DNA from 4 places in the Micromonospora sp. NPDC000316 genome. Region 1 is predicted to be linked to each of the others. Evidence: riboswitches for the same ligand, from Rfam matches in the RefSeq annotation. Region 1 holds a riboswitch; each other region holds the start of a gene.
What was found. Region 1 has a riboswitch for cyclic di-AMP ahead of ACFY2Q_RS07990 (C39 family peptidase). Riboswitches for the same ligand answer to the same signal wherever they lie in the genome.
Positions count from the first base shown of each region.

Region 1 (4,611 bases):
TACCAGTTCCTGACCGAGGTGCCGCAGGCCGCCGCCATCTGGTCGCTCCTGCTCCTGCTGGCGCTTACCGTGCTCGCTGTCCTGGTCGCCCGTCCCGAGCGGGACACGCCGGCTGTCGACCCGGCGCCCACCGCCCGGGAGTTGGCCGCCGCCGAGGCCGCCGACCTGCGCCGGTACGCCGACGAGGTGGCCGTCGCCGCGGCCGGCGCGGCGCAGACCGCCCGTCGTCGACGCGCCGACTGGCTTACCGCTCAGGAGCAGGTGGAGCGGGCCTGGGTCAGGTACGACGAGGCGGACGCCGCCGCCCGCCGGTTCGCGGGCGCCGGGGCGCTGCCCACCCCGCGTACGCCGCGTACGCCCGCCGAGTACGCCGCCCGGGAGCGCTACCTGCACCAGGCGGCGATGGCGGCGCACTGGCGGGGGGACCTGGCCATGCGGCAGCTCAGCGACGTGTTCGGCCACCGGCACGGTTGGGATCCGCGCCGGCACCCGGTGGAGCAGGAGGCGCTGCTCAGCCGGGCGATCCGCAACGCGAGGCGAGCCGACTACGAGGTCGCCGCCGCGCGGGAACGGTCGGCCTGGCGCGACGCCGAACTGGCCGCGTCCTCGGCTCGCGCCCTGGCCGACGAGGCGTACGCGGCGGCGGCCCGGCTGCGGCCGACCCGGGCGATGCCCCGCCGACCCGTGCGCGTGGCGGCGGCCCTTCCGGCGGCTGCGGCGCGGTGGCGCCCGGCCCGGGTGGGCTGATCGCCCCGAATATTCGGTGAGCCCGGTCACACGCCCCGGAAACCGGGCGGCTGGCGCGTTCGGCCGGATTGTTCGCGCGGATGTGTCGCCATTGTCGACGGCCTGTCCGATTGTCGACCTGAGGTGCCGCCGTAACCGCTCGTCCTATCGAGTCACGTCAGCGGCAATACGCCCAGAAATTGTCGCGCCGTTTGGGGTTTACGCAGCTGAGCCAGGCTTGGCAGGGGTTAAGGCCGGCCAGTAGTGTCGTGCCGTCGAGTGCGGTAATTGATCGCAAGTGGCGACGCCGCGCTGACCCGCTCAATCGTGATCAACGAACCGGGGACCCACACGTACGTCTGGGGTGAATCCGCGAGCCACGGCCCGCGGTAGGGCGATCTTCCCGCCCGAATCCGTCAGCTAACCCGGTAGGCGGTGTCGGAAGGAGTTCCATCTTCATGCAGCACCCCTGCACCCCTGCGCCATTCCTCCGCCTTCACGGCGTCGCGGTACCCGCGCTCGTCCGTCTCGTGACGGTGAGCTGACCCCCCGGGCCACCGCATCCCCGCCCGGCCGCGCCGGGCGTACCCCTGAGCGGTTCACCATCCGCGGACCACGGTCCGCGCGCTGGCGCCTGCACGGATACCGGGCTGCCCCGGTGTGCCGCTCTCCCCCCGAACCGTGGAGGAACCGTGAAGCACACCCTGCAGCGTCAACTGCGTCGCCTCGCCACCGAACGTCCGTACCAGATCGCCGCCGCCTCCGCCGCGGTCCTCGTCATCGCGACCACCGCAGGCACCCTGGCCGCCGGCGCCGATGACGCCCCGGCCAGCCAGCACACAGCGACAACTGTCGCCGAGATGCGCAGCGACACCGCCGCGTCCCGCAGCGAGGCCCGCGTCGCGCCCCCCTCGGCAAACACCGCGCCGACAACCGCCGCGCCGACAACCGCCGCGCCGGCCACAAGCGCCGCCCCGCCCGCCGCCAAGGCCAAGAGCGACCCGGACCTGACCGCCAAGGCAGCGCCGAAGCCGCCCGCGACCAAGGTGCTCGACTACGACTACCAGGTGCAGAACACGTACTACAACTGCGGCCCGGCTGCCACCCGCAACGCCCTCAGCGCCGCCGGCATCAACCGCACCCAGAGTCAGCTGGGTGCCGAGCTGGGCACCACCGAGATGGGCACCAACTCGGCCCTGGACACCACCCGGGTGCTCAACGCCGAGGTCAAGGGCTCTCCGTACCAGACCCGGATGTTCGCCGGCTCGCCCAGCCCGGCCCAGATGGACCGCCTCCAGGCTGACGTCGTCACCGCGATCACCGACGGTCGCGGCGTGGTGGCCAACGTCGCCGGTGACGCCGTCGACACAGGCGGCGGCTGGCACTCCTACGGCGGCGGGCACTACATCGCGGTGGTGGGCTACAAGGACGACGGCCGTACCGTGCGGATCGCCGACTCGGCCAACGCGGCCTACCCCGAGTACTGGATGACCACGATCGACCTGGCCAACTGGATCGCCACACGAGGCTACTCCGCCTGACCCAGGCGGAGTCCGAAGACGCCGCGAGCGCCGTCCCCCACAAGGGGCCGGCGCTCGTGGCGTCTTCGTCGATGCGGGGGCGACGGCTCTCGTCGCGGGCTGTGAACCGTGGGAGACTGCGGCCGTGGTGGATGAATCGGGTGGTCACGCCGACCGTAGGCCGGTCCTGCTTCTGCTGCACGGCATGGGGGCGACAGGTGACGTCTGGCTGCCCTGGGCCCCGCTTCTGGAGCGGCACTGGCCCGGGCGGTGGCTGGCACCGGATCTCGCCGGCCACGGCTGGTCGGCCCCGCTGCCGTCGTACTCCTTCAGCGGTTTCGCCGAGCGGATCGCCCAGGCCCTGGCGCCCGGCGACCGCGTGGTGGTGCTCGGGCACTCGCTGGGCGGGGTGGTCGGCCTGGCGCTGGCCGCCCGCGCCGCCGGGACGCCTGTGGACGCCGTCGTCGGGTTGGGTATCAAGGCCGTCTGGTCACCGGACGAGCTGACCCGCGCCGCCGACCTCGCCGCCCGCCCGGTCAGCTGGTTCGCCAGCCGCGCCGAGGCGGCCCGCCGTTACCTGCGGGTCGCCGGCCTGGCCGGCCTGGTCCCGCCGGACGCCCCGATCGTGGACGCCGGCCTGCGCCAGGTCGACGGTCGGTGGCGCCTCGCCATGGACACGGGCGCGTTCGCCGTCGGCGATCCCGATCTCGCCGCGCTGCTGGCGGCGACCGACGTGCCTGTGGTGCTGGCGCGCGGTGAGCACGACCCGATGGTCACCGACGCGCAGCTCAAGGAGTACGGCGTGCCGGTCGCCACGCTGCCCGGTCTCGGGCACAACGCGCACGTGGAGGACCCGGCGGCAGTGCTGGCGCTGCTGGACGCGTACCGCTGAGCGGCGGCGTCAGGTCAGGGGAGTGAGTTGCGCCGGCCGCTCGATCGTCTGGTGCGCCGGCGCCAACTCGCGGCGGGCGGCGGTCAGGAACGCCTCGGCGTACGTGTCGGCGGGGAAGTCACCCAGGTAGTGACGGCGGGTGGCCCAGCGCGCCTCGGCCAGCGGGTCGGTGTCGAGCAGCGAGGTCAGCACCTCGACCGCGTTCGACATGTCCCGCCGCAGCACGTAGCCCGACCCGGCCAGCGGGAAGTTCTCGGTGAACCGGTCGCCCTCGTCGCCCATGTCGGTGACCGCGTACGGCTTGCCGGAGTAGAGGTAATCCGAGATCACTCCGGACACGTCGGAGATCAGCGCGTCGGAGCGGTTGACGCACTCGGTCAGGCTCAGCTCCCGAGCCGCCGCGCCGACCACGTGCTGCCGGCCGGTGCGGCTGCGGTCGGCGACCAGCAGCTCGGTGAGCCGGCCCAACTGACGGGCCGACGTCGGGTTCTGCGCGGTGTAGGGGTGGGCCCTCAGGATCACCGTCGCGCCACGCTCCAGCAGCCGCCGCAGCAGCTCCTCGGCCACCGGCAGGGAGCAGTAGTCGGCGTCGGCGTGGTGCCCGGTCCAGGTCGGCGTATACAGCACCGTGGGGTGGGCCAGGCCGACCGTCGGCTCGGGGCGTACCTCGATCGATTCGACCTGCGGCCGGCCCACCACGACGAACTTCTCCGCCGGGATCTGCACCCCGGCACGGACGTACCTGTCGATCGCCGCCGGACCGGCCACGAAGATCCGGTCGAAGATTCCCGACACCGGGTTGGCGCTGGGCGCCTTGTCGCTGTCGCCGTGGTGCAACTGCACGTGGGTGAGCTGGGTGAACCGGATGCAGTGGCTGTTCTTCGCGCCGTGGTTGACGTAGAAGGCAGCCCGCAGGCTCGGCACCAGCACGTCGTCCATGGTCCGCAGGGTGGGGCAGTAGACGACAGGCGCGTTCGTGGCCGCGGCGATCGGCGCGAGGAACTCCGGCTCACGCACCATGACCATGAACGGGCGGCCGATCCGCTCCAGGTACGGCAGCCACATGGTGACCTGGTATTCGGAGCCGGGCGGCGCGGAGAAGTGGAGCAGGAACTCCGGCTGGTGCCGGCGCAGCGCGCGGGCGACCGAGCCGCCGCCGTTGCTCGGCCGGAACCGCCGCCGGGCCAGGTCCAGCGCGACAGCCCCGGCGCCGGCGCCCACGAGCAGGCTGGCGGCCAGTGCGACGGCGGCGGGCAGGGCGAGGGCGGCGGCCAGGGCCACGGCGGCGAGCAGCCCGAGCACGCCGACACCGAGATGGCCCACGATCAGCGGGGTCCAGGTCCGTACCGGCAGGTTGGCCGCCCGGATCTCCAGGTTGCCGGCGGTGCGCAGCGGCCCCACAAGCAGCACCAGCCCGAGCACGACAAGCGCGGTCGCGACAAGCGCCAGGTCGACCCCGTCGTCAAGCCGCCG
Region 1 covers NZ_JBIAZG010000002.1:748,110-752,720, forward strand. Annotated here, with positions in the region: gene ACFY2Q_RS07985 (hypothetical protein) at 1-747, shown strand, start outside; cyclic di-AMP (ydaO/yuaA leader) riboswitch at 1,035-1,176, shown strand; gene ACFY2Q_RS07990 (C39 family peptidase) at 1,419-2,267, shown strand; gene ACFY2Q_RS07995 (alpha/beta fold hydrolase) at 2,392-3,138, shown strand; gene ACFY2Q_RS08000 (CDP-glycerol glycerophosphotransferase family protein) at 3,148-4,611, opposite strand, start outside.

Region 2 (4,611 bases), on a different contig from region 1:
TCTTCCTGCGGGAACTCATCTCGAACGCGTCCGACGCACTGGACAAGCTGCGACTTGCCACGCTCGTCGACAAGGACCTCGTCGCCGACATCGACGACCTGCACGTGACCATCGAGGTCGACAGGGACGCCCGCACCCTGACCGTCCGGGACAACGGCATCGGGATGACCCGCGACGAGGTCGTCGGGCTGATCGGCACGATCGCCAAGTCCGGCACCGCCGAGCTGCTGCGCCAACTGCGGGAGTCCGCCGACGCCCGTGCCTCGCAGGACCTGATCGGCCAGTTCGGCGTCGGCTTCTACGCCGCGTTCATGGTCGCCGACCGGGTCACCCTGCTGACCCGCAAGGCCGGCGAGACCGGCGGCACCCGCTGGGAGTCCACCGGCGAGGGGACGTACTCGATCGAGTCGGTCGACGAGGCACCCCAGGGCACCGCGGTGACGCTGCACCTCAAGCCCGCCGACACCGAGGACAACCTGCACGACTACACCGCCGAGTGGACCATCCGGGAGATCGTCAAGCGATACTCCGACTTCATCGCCTGGCCGATCCGGATGACAGTCGAGCGCCCCGGCGCCGACGGCGCGGACGCCACAAGCGAGGTCCAGACGCTCAACTCGATGAAGGCGCTCTGGGCGCGGCCCCGCGACGAGGTCGACGTCGCCGAGTACAACGAGTTCTACAAGCACGTCAGCCACGACTGGGCCGACCCGCTCGAGGTCGTGCACATGAAGGGCGAGGGCACCTTCGAGTACGAGGCGCTGCTGTTCCTGCCCAGCCACGCCCCACTGGACCTGTTCTCACCGCAGGGCCGCCGGGGCGTCCAGCTCTACGTCAAGCGCGTGTTCATCATGGACGACTGCGAGGCGCTGGTCCCCACCTACCTGCGCTTCGTCAAGGGCGTTGTCGATGCGCACGACCTGTCGCTGAACATCTCCCGGGAGATCCTCCAACAGGACCGGCAGATCCAGATCGTCCGCCGCCGCCTGGTCAAGAAGGTCCTCGCCACGGTCAAGGACCTCAAGGCCAACCACCCCGAGCGCTACCGGACGTTCTGGACCGAGTTCGGCGCGGTGGTCAAGGAAGGTCTGATCGACGACACCGACAACAGGGACACCCTGCTGGACATCCTGTCGGTGGCCTCCACCCACGACGCGACCGAGCCCACCGACCTGGCCGGCTACGTCTCCCGGATGAAGGACGGCCAGACCGACATCTGGTACGCCACGGGCGACTCCCGGGCCACAATCGAGAACTCCCCGCACCTGGAGGCGTTCCGGGCCAAGGGCCATGAGGTGCTGCTGCTCACCGACCAGGTCGACGAGGTGTGGGTCGAGCGGGTCGGCGCGTACGACGGGCGGCCGCTGCGCTCGATCGCCAAGGGCGAGGTCGACCTGGACACCGACGAGGAGAAGCAGCAGGCCGAGGCCGAGCGCGAGCAGCAGCGGCAGGAGTTCGCGGCGCTCGTGGACTGGCTGGGCACCACCCTGGCCGACAGCGTCCGCGAGGTCCGCTTGTCGTCCCGGCTCACCACCTCACCTGCCTGCGTGGTGGGTGACGCGCACGACCTCACGCCGACCCTGGAGAAGATGTACCGGGCGATGGGGCACGAGATTCCCGCGACGAAGCGCATCCTGGAGATCAATCCCGGTCATCCTCTGGTCGCCGCACTGCGCAAGGCCCACGAGCAGGGCGACTCCGCCGAAGCCCTCACCGAAACCGCCGAGCTGCTGTACGGCCTGGCGGTGCTCGCCGAGGGCGGCGACCTGGCCGACCCGGCCCGCTTCACCCGGACGCTCGCCGACCGGCTGGCCCGTACCCTGTGACCTGCTGCCTCGGCCGGCGGTCGCCCGCGTTGTCGGGTTGCCGCCGGCCGGGGCGGCCGGCCTGATCGGTTCCGGTCCATCGTGGTCACTGCACAGGTCCACACCGCCCGCAACCGCTGAGTACGCCGCTCAGCGTGGCCCGGTGAAGAACGTCACTGCGGTTAGGCGATCGTCACGGGCCGTGCCTAACGTCGGTCGGGTTCGCCATCGCGGACACCACGGCCGGCAACGCCAAATCCTGCCCCCGGTCGTCGGAACCCAGTCACCCGGGCAGGAGCGGGGGACCCACGTTCCTCGGTGCATCGTCACCTCGGGGTGAAGCCGCCACCGCGCGGCCGGGCTCCTCGGCCCGAACCCGACAGCTCACCTCGCCGGCGTGGAGGAAGCTCACATGACGTCTGTCTACACGCCCCGTCATCGACGGGTCACCACCCGCCGCCTCGCCGTCGGCACCCTGGCCGTCGGCGCGGTCACCGGCGCTGTCGCGCTCTTCGGGCCGGCCGCCCCGGCGCAGGCCGCGGTCAACTGGGACGCGATCGCCAAGTGCGAGTCCGGTGGCAACTGGAAGATCAACACCGGGAACGGCTACTACGGTGGTCTGCAGTTCTCGCAGAGCACCTGGGCCGGTTACGGCGGCAAGAAGTACGCTTCCCGCGCCGACCTGGCCAGCCGCGGCGAGCAGATCGCCGTCGCCGAGAAGGTGCTCAAGGGGCAGGGCATCGGCGCGTGGCCGACCTGTGGCAAGAAGGGCGGCTCGTCGAGCGGCTCCACGTCGAAGTCGACGAAGTCCACCTCGAAGTCGACGAAGTCCACGGCCAAGTCCGACAGGACCACCAAGCCCACCCAGCGGTCGTCGCGCGGCGAGCAGCCGGCGACCCGCAACCACGAGCGCACCGCCCCGGCGGCCAGCGGCGACACGTACGTGGTGAAGCCGGGCGACACCCTGTCGGAGATCGCGCAGAGCCACCGGCAGGCCGGCGGCTGGCAGGCCCTGTACGAGCGCAACCGGCAGTTGGTCGGCGCCGACCCGGGCCTGATCTTCCCGGGCCAGCGGCTCAGCCTCTGACGGAGTGCACCACGAACGCTCGGCCGGTGACCCGGCCGAGCGTTCGTGTGTGTCGTGCTGTCAGCCCGGGTGCCCGTGCGGGCTGTCACGCCGCCGAGACGGACGCCTTCGTCCCTCGGTGCGACGCTGCCGGGGCGGCGTTCCAGCCCCAGCGGGGGGCGGGCACCGCGGCCTCCTCGGGCCGGTCCGCGCCGCCGTCGACGGGTGCCTCGACCGAGTCGTGGCTGCTGCGGGACAGGCGCAGCGACTGCTCGGCGCCGTTGCGGGCCGCGCAGGGCCAGGACTGCCCGGCGCACTGGAGGTTGCGGCAGAACCCCTCGTCGTCCGGCTCGTGGGCGCTCAGCACATCCACCGCCAACTGCCAGAGCAGAGGGTCGGTCACGTCGTGCGGGCGTTCGGTGCGACGGCTCGGGCGGTTGCTGGTGTCGTCGGACATCGTGTGGGTCCCCCTTGTCAGGCTGTACCCCCCAAGGGTCACCCGTCAGCCGCTGGCTAAACCGCCGACCTGCTGTGATGTGTCTCCGATCGCAGCTGGAGCGGGTGAAAAAGCACGCGGACCGGTCAATCTGGCAGCAGCGGCATCTCGACGCCCGGGTCCCGGCCGAGCAGCACCGCGCGGGTGAGCGCCGCCGAGCCGAACCGGTCACGGACCGCGTCGACCGCGGCGTCGAGGTCGGCTCCCGGGGTGGCGTCGAACGGCAACTCCGGTTGGACCGGGTTGTCGTCGAGGTTGCCCACCGACACGCCGATAAGGGTGACGCCCCGCCTGTCGACCTCCGGCAGCGCCGTCCGCAGCAGTGCCCGCGCGGCGGCCAGCAGGGGCGTGGTGTCCGCGGTCGCCTTGCCCAGGGTGTGTGAGCGGGTGGCTCGGGTGTAGTCGCCGAAGCGCAGCCGCAGCATCACCGTGCGCCCGGACCGGCCAGCCGCCCGCATCCGCCGCGTGACCCGGTCCACCAGGCCCGCCAGGATGGCGTCCAGCTCGGCGGGCGCGTGCGGGCTGCGACTGAGCGCGTGCTGCGCGCCCATCGAGCCGCGTCGTCGGCCGACCTGCACCGCCCGCGGGTCACTGTTGTGGGCCAGGGCGTGCAGGTGCCGGCCCGCGCCCGCGCCGAGCAGGGACACAAGCGCCGCCTCGCCGAGGCGGGCCACCTCCCCGACGGTACGGATCCGCCGCTCCCGCAACTTCGCGGCGGTGACCGGGCCGACGCCCCAGAGCCGTTCCACAGGCAGCGGGTGCAGGAACGCCAACTCGGCGTCGGGCGCGACGACAAGCAGCCCATCCGGCTTCGCCACCCCGCTGGCCACCTTCGCCAGGAACTTCGTCCGGGCCACGCCCACCGTGATCGGCAGGTGGACCTGCTCGCGGACCTCCCGGCGCAGCCGCTCGGCGATGTCGGCAGGCGCCCCGGCCAGCCGACGCAAGCCGCCCACATCGAGGAACGCCTCGTCGATGGAGAGCCCCTCGACAAGCGGCGTGGTCTGCCGGAAGATCTCGAACACCGCCCGGCTGGCCCGCGTGTACGCCGACATCCGGGGCGGCACCACTATCGCGTCCGGGCACAGACGACGCGCCTGCTGCCCGCCCATCGCGCTGCGGACGCCCCGCGCCTTCGCCTCGTAGCTGGCCGCGAGCACCACGCCGCCGCCGACGATCACCGGCCGCCCGCGCAGGCGCGGGTCGTCACGCTGCTCGACCGACGCGTAGAACGCGTCCAGGTC
Region 2 covers NZ_JBIAZG010000017.1:26,228-30,838, forward strand. Annotated here, with positions in the region: gene htpG (molecular chaperone HtpG) at 1-1,826, shown strand, start outside; cyclic di-AMP (ydaO/yuaA leader) riboswitch at 2,046-2,218, shown strand; gene ACFY2Q_RS25225 (transglycosylase family protein) at 2,218-2,892, shown strand; gene ACFY2Q_RS25230 (hypothetical protein) at 2,978-3,328, opposite strand; gene dinB (DNA polymerase IV) at 3,454-4,611, opposite strand, start outside.
Region 2: another riboswitch for cyclic di-AMP. It lies ahead of ACFY2Q_RS25225 (transglycosylase family protein); the one in region 1 lies ahead of ACFY2Q_RS07990 (C39 family peptidase).

Region 3 (4,611 bases), on a different contig from region 1:
GCCGCCACCACCACGTCGGTGACCACGTGCTCGCCCCGGGTGAGGGTGCCGGTCTTGTCGAAGAGCACCGCGTCGACGGTCCGCATCCGCTCCAACGCCAACCGGTCCTTGACCAGGATCCCGGACCGCGCCGCCAGCGCGGTCGAGAGCGCGACGACCAGAGGGATGGCCAGACCGAGCGCGTGCGGGCACGCGATCACCAAAACCGTCACCGCGCGGACCACCGCCTCGTCGGGCTGACCGAGCGCGGTCCAGACCAGCACGGTCAGCACAGCGGTGCCGGTGGCCACGTAGAACAGCGCGGCGGCGAACCGGTCGGCCAGCAGTTGCGCCCGGCCACCGGAGGCCTGCGCCTGCGCGACCATCCGCTGGATACCGGCGAGAGCGGTCTGCTCCCCGAGCGCCTCGACACGGACGCGGACAGCCGAGTCGGTGGCAACCGTGCCGGCCACCACCCGGTCGCCAGTCGACCGCGCCACCGGCCGGGACTCACCGGTGATCATCGATTCGTCCAGTTCGGCGTCACCCTCGACGATCCGGCCGTCCGCCGGCACCCGACCTCCCGGGCGGACCAGCACCACGTCGTCGATCCGCAGGTCGGTCACCGGCACCGCCTCGACCCGGCCGTCCGCGGCCACCCGCTCGGCCTCGTCCGGCAGCAGCGCGGCCAGCGCCGCGAGCGCGCCCCGCGCCTGCCCGATGGCCTTCATCTCCTGCCAGTGACCGAGCAGCATGATGGTGACCAGCGCGGCCAACTCCCACCAGAAGTCCAGGTCGAAGGCGCCCACGCTGGTGGCCAGCGAGGCGGTGTAGGCCACCGTGATCGCCATCGCGACAAGCAGCATCATGCCCGGCGCGCGGTCCCGCACCTCCCGGACCGCGCCGACCAGGAACGGCCAGCCACCCCACCAGAACACCACCGAGCCGAGCACCGGGCCCACCCAGGACCGGCCCGGGACATCCCCGCTCAGGCCCAACTGATCCGTCACGAGATGGCTGGTCAGGACCACCGGGATGGTGAGCACCAGGCAGACCCAGAAGCGGCGACGGAACATCGCCGGATCGTGCCCGGCGTGCTTGTCATGCCCCGCGTGCCCGGCGTCCCGCTGGCGGTCGGGGTCCTGCGGTGACGGAGCGGGCATGCCACAAACATGCCCCGCCGGAGGGCCGCCACGCGAGTGGTTCGCTAATCCGACACCCCGCCACGAACTGCAGCCCCATTGTGGGCTGGTTAGCATTTCGCAGGATGACCCTCCAACCGCCGCCGCGCACCCAGGCTGCGGCGCCACCACGTCGTGGCGCCCCGGCCGGTCGACGCCGTCGGGCGTTCACCGTCCGTGACCGAACGATCGTCAGCTGGCGATCCACCGCGCCTCTCGCAGCGTTTCCCTGTCAACGGTGAACCGACCGGTCCGCTGACACGTACCCCGCACCGGATCGTTGGGAGTCTCGCATTGGGTTCCGACCACAGCCGTTCCGCTCCGCCCGCCCCACCGCGGGTGCGACGGCTCCTCGTCGCGACGGTGGTGCCGCTCTTCGTGGCCACAGTCATCGCGGCGGTGGTGCTCTGGCCGCGCGACGGGTCACCGCAGGCCGGTGGCGAAGCGGACGTGCCGCGATACCACGGCACGGTGACCCGGGTGATGACCGAGCCCTGCCCGCCGGCGGCGAACCCCGAGGGCCCGTCGGCCGTCGACGGGCCGTGCGGCACGGTGGACGTACGGGTCGAGGACGGGCCGAGCGCCGGGCAGCAGGTCCAGACCTCGATCCCCGCCGGGCCCGGAGCACCCCGGGTCGCAGTGGGCGACGACGTCATAATGGTCGAACTGACCGATCCGACCGATCCCGCCGCCACCAGTTGGAACATCGCCGAGCACCAACGGGGTACGCCGCTGCTGTGGCTGGCAGTGGTCTTCGCCGCCGCGATCGTCGCGTTCGGCCGGTGGCGGGGCCTCGCCGCGCTCGCAGGGCTGGCGGCCAGCTTCGCCATCCTGCTCACCTTCGTGCTGCCGGGCATCGCGGCCGGCAGGTCACCGCTGCTGGTGGCGGTGGTCGGTGCGGCGCTGATCATGTTCGTGGTGCTCTACCTGACGCACGGGGTCACCGCGCAGACCTCGGTAGCGGTGCTCGGCACCCTGGGCAGCCTGGTCCTCACCGGCGTACTCGCCACAATCGCCACGGCCGCGACCCACCTCACCGGCTTCGGCAGCGAGGAGGCGACGACGCTGTCGATGTTCCAGGGCGACGTGGATCTGCACGGCCTGCTGCTCGCCGGGATCATCATCGGCTCGCTCGGGGTGCTCGACGACGTGACGGTCACCCAGGCGGCCACCGTCACCGAGTTGGCGAACGCCAACCCGGGGCTGACCCGGTTGCAGCTCTACCGGGCGGCCACCCGGGTCGGCCGCGCCCACATCGCCTCCACGGTCAACACAATCGTCCTGGCGTACGCGGGCGCATCACTACCGCTGCTGCTCCTGCTCACCGCCGACTCGCGGCCGATCGCGCAGATCCTCACAAGTGAATTCCTCGCGCAGGAGATCGTCCGCAGCGCGGTCGCCACACTCGGCCTGATCGCCGCCGTGCCGCTGACCACCGGGCTGGCCGCAGTGGTGACGGCGGCCGGGCGCCCGGATGCCACTCCGTCGGCAGACGCTCCCGCCCCGCGACCCCGTCCGGACCGGACGGAGGCACTGGCGGCTCTCGGCTCACCGCGAACGGCTCGACCCGACGAGTCGGACCCGACGCGGACCCCACCCCCACCCACCGCCACCGATCCGTGGCCGCATTCGAACAGGAGCACAGATACGGCATGGTGACACTCCTCAGCGTGACCGGGTCGGGCAGTCGCCCTGAAGGCCACGTCACTTGTCACTCAACGCCATGGCGAAATGACGCTTTTGGTCGGCATCCAGGCGTAGCTCACCCGGTCGACTCTCGGGTAACCTCGCTGCCGGTTACCGATGTAGGCGCGAAGCGGCGCCTGCGGTGCCACCGCCCAATCGCCAACCGGCGAGCCGGGGACCCAGGCACGTGGGGTGAATCCGCATCAGCGGTAGGGGCCGCTTCCGCCCCGAACCCGTCAGCTAACCCGGTCGGCGGTCGACGGAAGGGAACATTGTGACGGCACCCCTACGCCGCTGGTTGACACCCGTGGTGGCCGTGATCGCCGCACTGACCGTGCTTGCCGGGCCCCTCCCGGCCCACGCCGCCCCGACGACCCCCACACCGTCCGGGCACGAGGAGGACGGCGAGCCGAAGCTGCTCAACGACGTCATCGAGCAGGCCAACCGCGACTACTCCGCGGCCAAGTCCAAGTTGGACAAGTCCAAGAAGCGGCAGCTTGAGCTGGCGATAGAGGTCGACCGGGCCAGGGCCGATCTGGAGGCGCTGGCCCCGCAGGTCGGGCAGATCGCCGCCCAGTCGTACCGAACCGGCCGGATCGGCGCGATCGCGATGCTGCTGGAGAGCGACGCTCCCGACTCGTTCGTCCAGCGCGCCGCGACGCTCGACGAGATGAACATGGTCAACGAGAAGAAGCTCGCCGAGGTCAACACGGTCAAGGCCCGCGCCGAGCAGGCCAAGCTGGCCCTCGACACGGAGGTCCGCGAGCAGCAGAAGCAGACCGCCCTGATGGCGAAGCGCAAGAGCGAGGCGGACAAGGCGCTCTCCCTCGTCGGCGGGAAGGGCTTCACCGGCGGCCTGGTGGATGCCACCTCGCCGGTCGCCCGGATCGGCCCGGGTCGCACCGCCGACGGTGACTGGAAGCCGCAGTCGTGCAGCGAGGACGACCCCACCACCTCCGGCTGCGTCACGCCACGCACCCTGCACGCGTACAAGGAGGTCAAGCGGGCCGGCTTCAACCGGTTTGTCGGCTGCTACCGCTCCGGCGGGCCGTGGGAGCACCCGAAGGGCCGCGCCTGCGACTGGTCGCTGCAGAAGAGCGGATTCAGCCCCTGGCACAACGACGACACCCGCACGTACGGCAACAACGTCGCCGCGTTCCTCATCCGCAACGCCGACCGACTCGGCATCTACTACGTGATCTGGAACCGACAGATCTGGTTCCCGGCGACCGGATGGAAGTCGTACAGCGGGCCGTCGAACCACACCGACCACGTCCACATGTCGCTGCTCTGACCACACGTACCGCAGAAAGGGCCGCCCCGCGTCGCGCGGGGCGGCCCTTTCTCGCAGTTGGCGGGGTACGCCCCGCGTCGTGTCAGGCGGCGGCGGGCGTCGCCGGCGCGCCCGGGGCGGCGGCGTCGAGCGTCGCGTCGCCGGCCGGCACGGCGGTCACCGGTCGCACCCCACCGACCGCGAGTCGGTAGGACATGCCGACCACCGCGCACCGCCCCTGCGCCACCGCGTCGGCAAGCACGGGCGACTGCCCGAGCAGCGTCTCGACGGTCTGCGCGATGTGGATGTCGACGATGCCGTCGATGTCGTCCACTCCCTCGGCGGTGGCACGCCGCAGGCTGGGCAGCACCGCGTCGACCACCGCGCGCAGATGCCCACCGGGTGAGGTGCCGGTGGCAGCCGTCTCGCGCGCCGCCTGCACGGCACCGCAGGAGTCGTGGCCGAGCACCACCACCAGGGGGGTGCCGAGCA
Region 3 covers NZ_JBIAZG010000001.1:152,176-156,786, forward strand. Annotated here, with positions in the region: gene ACFY2Q_RS00670 (heavy metal translocating P-type ATPase) at 1-1,142, opposite strand, end outside; gene ACFY2Q_RS00675 (YibE/F family protein) at 1,455-2,819, shown strand; cyclic di-AMP (ydaO/yuaA leader) riboswitch at 2,986-3,116, shown strand; gene ACFY2Q_RS00680 (coiled-coil domain-containing protein) at 3,121-4,140, shown strand; gene ACFY2Q_RS00685 (carbonic anhydrase) at 4,223-4,611, opposite strand, start outside.
Region 3: another riboswitch for cyclic di-AMP. It lies ahead of ACFY2Q_RS00680 (coiled-coil domain-containing protein); the one in region 1 lies ahead of ACFY2Q_RS07990 (C39 family peptidase).

Region 4 (4,611 bases), on a different contig from region 1:
CCGGCGCAGCCGCTGGGCGTGGTGCGACGCCGGACGATCCAGTCCCGGCGGGAGCGGGTCACCCGCATCGAAGACGACCTGCTCGACCCCACCGCCACGCCGGAGGGGATGACAGTGGTCGGCGACGGCGCGCTGCTGGCCACCCTGTCCCAGGCCACCGGCCGGGGCATGCGGGACATCGTGGCGACGATCCAACGGGAACAGGACGAGGCGATCCGGTCGCCCGGTTCCGGGGTGACGATCGTCGCCGGCGGCCCGGGCACCGGCAAGACCGCCGTCGCCCTGCACCGGGCGGCCTTCCTGCTGTACTCCGACCGCAGCCGCTACGCCGGCGGCGGCATCCTCGTGGTCGGGCCGTCCACAGTCTTCGTCGAGTACATCGCCTCGGTGCTGCCGTCGCTCGGTGAGGACACTGCGACCCTGCACTCGCTGGGCACGCTCTTCCCGGGGATGACCGCCACCCGCACCGATCCGCCGGAGGTGGCGGCGGTGAAGGGCTCGCTGCGGATGCGCCAGGTGCTGGAGCGGGCCGCCCGGGACGCGGTACCGGGTGGGCCGGGTGAGCTGCGGCTGCTCTACGGGGGCGGGTTGCTGCGGCTGGACCGCGCCGAGTTGGACGCGATCCGGGACCGCGCGCTACAGCGGGGCGCCCGCCGCAACGAGGCCCGCCGGGCGGGCTTCGACGGGATCTTCGCGGCGCTCTGGGCGCAGGCCCGTCGTCTGAACACCGGCACCGGCCGGCTGCCGGAGCAGCGGGCCTTCGAGAGCGAGGTCGCCGAGCGGGCGGAGTTCCGCGAGTTCCTCAAGGCGTGGTGGCCCCGGCTGCACCCCCGGCACGTGCTGGGCTGGCTGGCCCATCCGGACCGGCTGCGCCGGTACGCGGGCGGGATCCTGTCCGGCGCGGAGATCCGGCTGCTGGAGGCGGCGTACCAGAGTCTCGACACCGACGGCCTCACCATCGCCGACATCGCGCTGCTTGACGAGTTGGAATCGCTGCTGGGCAAGCCGGCGCAGCCGGCGCGAGCCAAGCGCGACCCGTTCCAACTCGCCGGCGGGGTCCGGGAGCTGAGCACCCTCGGCGAACGCCAGCGGGCGGCCCGCGCGGCGGCGCGGGAACGGCCGGCGGACTACCGGGACTACGCGCACGTGGTGGTGGACGAGGCGCAGGACGTCTCGCCTATGCAGTGGCGCATGGTCGGCCGGCGCGGCCGGCTCGCCTCGTGGACAGTCGTGGGCGACCCGGCGCAGACCGCGTGGACCGGCAACCCGGAGGAGCTGGCCCGGGCCCGCGACCAGGCGTTGGGCCGCCGCAAGCGGCACGACTTCACGCTTACCACCAACTACCGCAACTCGGCGGAGATCTTCGCGGTGGCGGCGGCCGAGATCCGCCGGCTCTATCCGGACCTGCCGCTGCCGAGGGCGGTCCGCTCCACGGGGGTCGACCCGGTGGAGTTGGTGGTGCCGGCGGCCGACCTGGAGGCCGCGACAGTGGAGGCGGCCACCGGACTGTTGGCCGAGGTGGACGGCACGGTCGGGGTGATCACGCCGGTCCCCCGCCGGGACGAGGTCGCCGGTTGGCTCGGCACGCTCGGCGGGTCGCGGTTGCAGGTGGTGACCAGCCTGGAGGCCAAGGGCATGGAGTACGACGGCGTGGTGCTTGTGGCGCCGAGCGAGATACGGGCGGATCCGGGGGCGGGCGTCCGCACGCTCTACGTCGCGTTGTCCCGTGCCACCCAGCGGCTCACCACCATCGACCCGACCGGCTGAATTCGATTTGGCGCGGCCCGGAGTCGACGCTGGCGCACAGTTGCATACATAGCGATGTGAGCATACATTTGACCCGATCCCGGACGACGACGGAGGGTGGGTGTCGTGGGCGCAGGTCATGACCACCACCACGCCTCGGTCGCCAATGCCGCGCACCAGCACCGGGGCCGACTCTGGGCGGCATTCGGGCTGCTCGCCACCTTGATGGTGGTCGAGGCGGTGGCCGCCCTGCGCACCGGCTCACTGGCTCTGCTCTCCGACGCCGGGCACATGTTCACCGACGTGCTCGGCATCGGGATGGCGCTGGCCGCGATCACCGCCACCCAACGGGCCACCGGCGACCCGCAACGCACCTTCGGGCTCTACCGCCTCGAGGTGCTCGCCGCCCTCGCCAACGCCGTCCTGCTCTCCGGCGTGGCGATCTACGTGGTGATCGAGGCGATCCGCCGATTCGGCGATCCGCACGAGGTGATTGCCGGCCCGATGCTCGCGGTGGCCGTGCTCGGTCTGCTCGCGAACGTGGTCGCCTTCGCCCTGCTCCGCACCGGGGCCCGGGAGAGCATCAACCTCCAGGGCGCCTACCTGGAGGTGCTCGGCGACCTGCTCGGTTCGCTCGGCGTGATCGGCGCGGCACTGCTCATCACGGTCACCGACTGGTGGTGGGCCGACCCGCTGGTCGCGGTCGCCATCGGCGTGTTCATCCTGCCGCGCACGTGGCGGCTCGGCCGTGCCGCGGTCCGCATCCTGGTGCAGGCCGCACCGGAACACCTCCAGGTCACCGCCGTGCACGACCGGCTGGCCGCCGTGCCCGGCGTCGTCGAGGTGCACGACCTGCACGTCTGGACGCTCACCTCGGGCATGGAGGTGGCCTCCGCACACCTGACCATGGCCCCGGACGCGGAGGTCGGCGCGGTGCTCAGCGCGGCGCGTACCGCCCTGCAGGAGGACTTCCGGATCGAGCACGCCACGTTGCAGATCGAACCCGGGGCGGCACCCGGAGCCTGCGGCGCCGTCGCCTGGTGACCGGCTTCTGCCCCTATTTGTCCCTTTAGTCGGAATCCTTGGTGACCGCGTGGGCACCCTCAGTCACAATTGCTGCATCAGCCCCACCGGCACCGGTAGGCTGGCTCCCGGCCACCACCCGGCGGCGCCCTCCCGGCGCCGGTGGGGGCCGCCGCCTAATCACCCGAGAGGGCGAACCGGGGAACCATGTTCCTGGGGTGCATCCGCGTCAGCGGTAGGGATCTTCCGTCCCGAACCCGTCAGCTAACCCGGTCGGCGGCTGACGGAAGGACACGCACAGTGGCACCAGCACGACCCCCCGCCGCCCGACTGGCGGCGCTCATCGTCATGATGTTCACCCTCGGCGTCGCGATCCCGGCCGGCGCAGCCTCGGCCGCTCCCCCAGGCGCCCAGCGCGCCGCCGCGGCACCAAGCGACGACGAAGAGGGTGGCACCCCGGCCCTGCGGGCCCAACTGGACGCGGCAAGCAAGGGCTACCTCGACGCGAAGCGCCTCCTGGACACCTCCATTCAGCGGCAGCAGCAACTCGCCGCCAAGCTGAAGGCCACCGAAGCCGAGATGAGCGAGCGCAACGGCAAGGTCGGTGAGATCGCCGGCGTCGCGTACCGCACCGGGCGACTCAGCACCGTCTCGGCGCTGCTCAGCACCAACACCCCCGAAGGCTTCATGGACCGGGCCGCCTCGCTGGACGTCGTCGCCGCAAACGAGGACCGCGCACTGCGCGACCTCCACGCCACCAAGGACGAGGCCAACCGCACCCGCATCGCCCTCGACGGCGAGATCCGCGAACAGCGCAAGCAGGTCGAGGTGATGGCCAAGCGCAAGGAGCAGGCCGAGCGGGCCCTCACCGTGGCAACCACCAGGTCGCAATCCACCGCCGCCGACACCAACTCCAACCGGGGCACCTCCACCGCCAACGCCAAGGCCGCGCCGCGCAACTCCGACGGCTCCTGGCCGTCCGAGTCGTGCAGCATCAACGACCCCACCCCGGCCAACGGCTGCATCACCCCACGCACCCTGCACGCCCTCAACCAGGCCAAGGCCGCAGGCTTCACCAGGTACGTCTCCTGCCACCGCTCCGGCGGCTCAGGTGAGCACCCCAAGGGCCGCGCCTGCGACTTCGCCGCGCAGAAGGGCGGCTTCGGCGGTGACGCCACAGGCGGCGACAAGACGTACGGCAACAACCTGGCCGCGTACTTCATCCGCAACGCCGACCGGCTCGCCGTGCTGTACGTGATCTGGTACAGGCAGATCTGGCTACCCAGCAGTGGGTGGAAGTCCTACAGCGGAGCGGGCGGCGACCCGTCCAGCGACCACACCAACCACGTGCACCTGTCCGTCTACTGACCCGACCTGACCCCTGCCCGGCCGGCGCCCCGCTCACGTGGGCGCCGGCCGGTGTGTGTCAGGCGGGGGTCGGGGGGTCGCCGGTGCGGTCGAGGGCCGCGCCGAGTCGGGCGGCCAGGGCCAGGTGGGCGGCTCGGGCCTGACGGAACGCGTACCGGAACAGGGGTGCCGGCGCCCGCAGGGTGATCTCCACGTCGATCCGCACCAGGCCGTCCGGCTCGGTGCGTAGCCGGGTGTGGTTGCGCACCGTTGTCGCCGGCCACTGGCGGGCCACTGTGACGATCTCGTCGTCCTCGCTGACCAGCACGTCCGCCTGGTAGGTGGTTCGGAAGCGCAGCGGGCCGGCAGCCAGCCGGTCGTTGATCGTGTAGCTGGCCCGGGCACCGTGCCGGGGCGGGACCCGGCGAACCCGGATGATCAGCGGATGCAGCTCGCCCTGGCGGGTCAGGTCGCTCAGCAAGGCCGCCGCGTCGG
Region 4 covers NZ_JBIAZG010000003.1:185,444-190,054, reverse strand. Annotated here, with positions in the region: gene ACFY2Q_RS09105 (HelD family protein) at 1-1,767, shown strand, start outside; gene ACFY2Q_RS09100 (cation diffusion facilitator family transporter) at 1,873-2,790, shown strand; cyclic di-AMP (ydaO/yuaA leader) riboswitch at 2,933-3,064, shown strand; gene ACFY2Q_RS09095 (coiled-coil domain-containing protein) at 3,070-4,137, shown strand; gene ACFY2Q_RS09090 (SRPBCC family protein) at 4,196-4,611, opposite strand, start outside.
Region 4: another riboswitch for cyclic di-AMP. It lies ahead of ACFY2Q_RS09095 (coiled-coil domain-containing protein); the one in region 1 lies ahead of ACFY2Q_RS07990 (C39 family peptidase).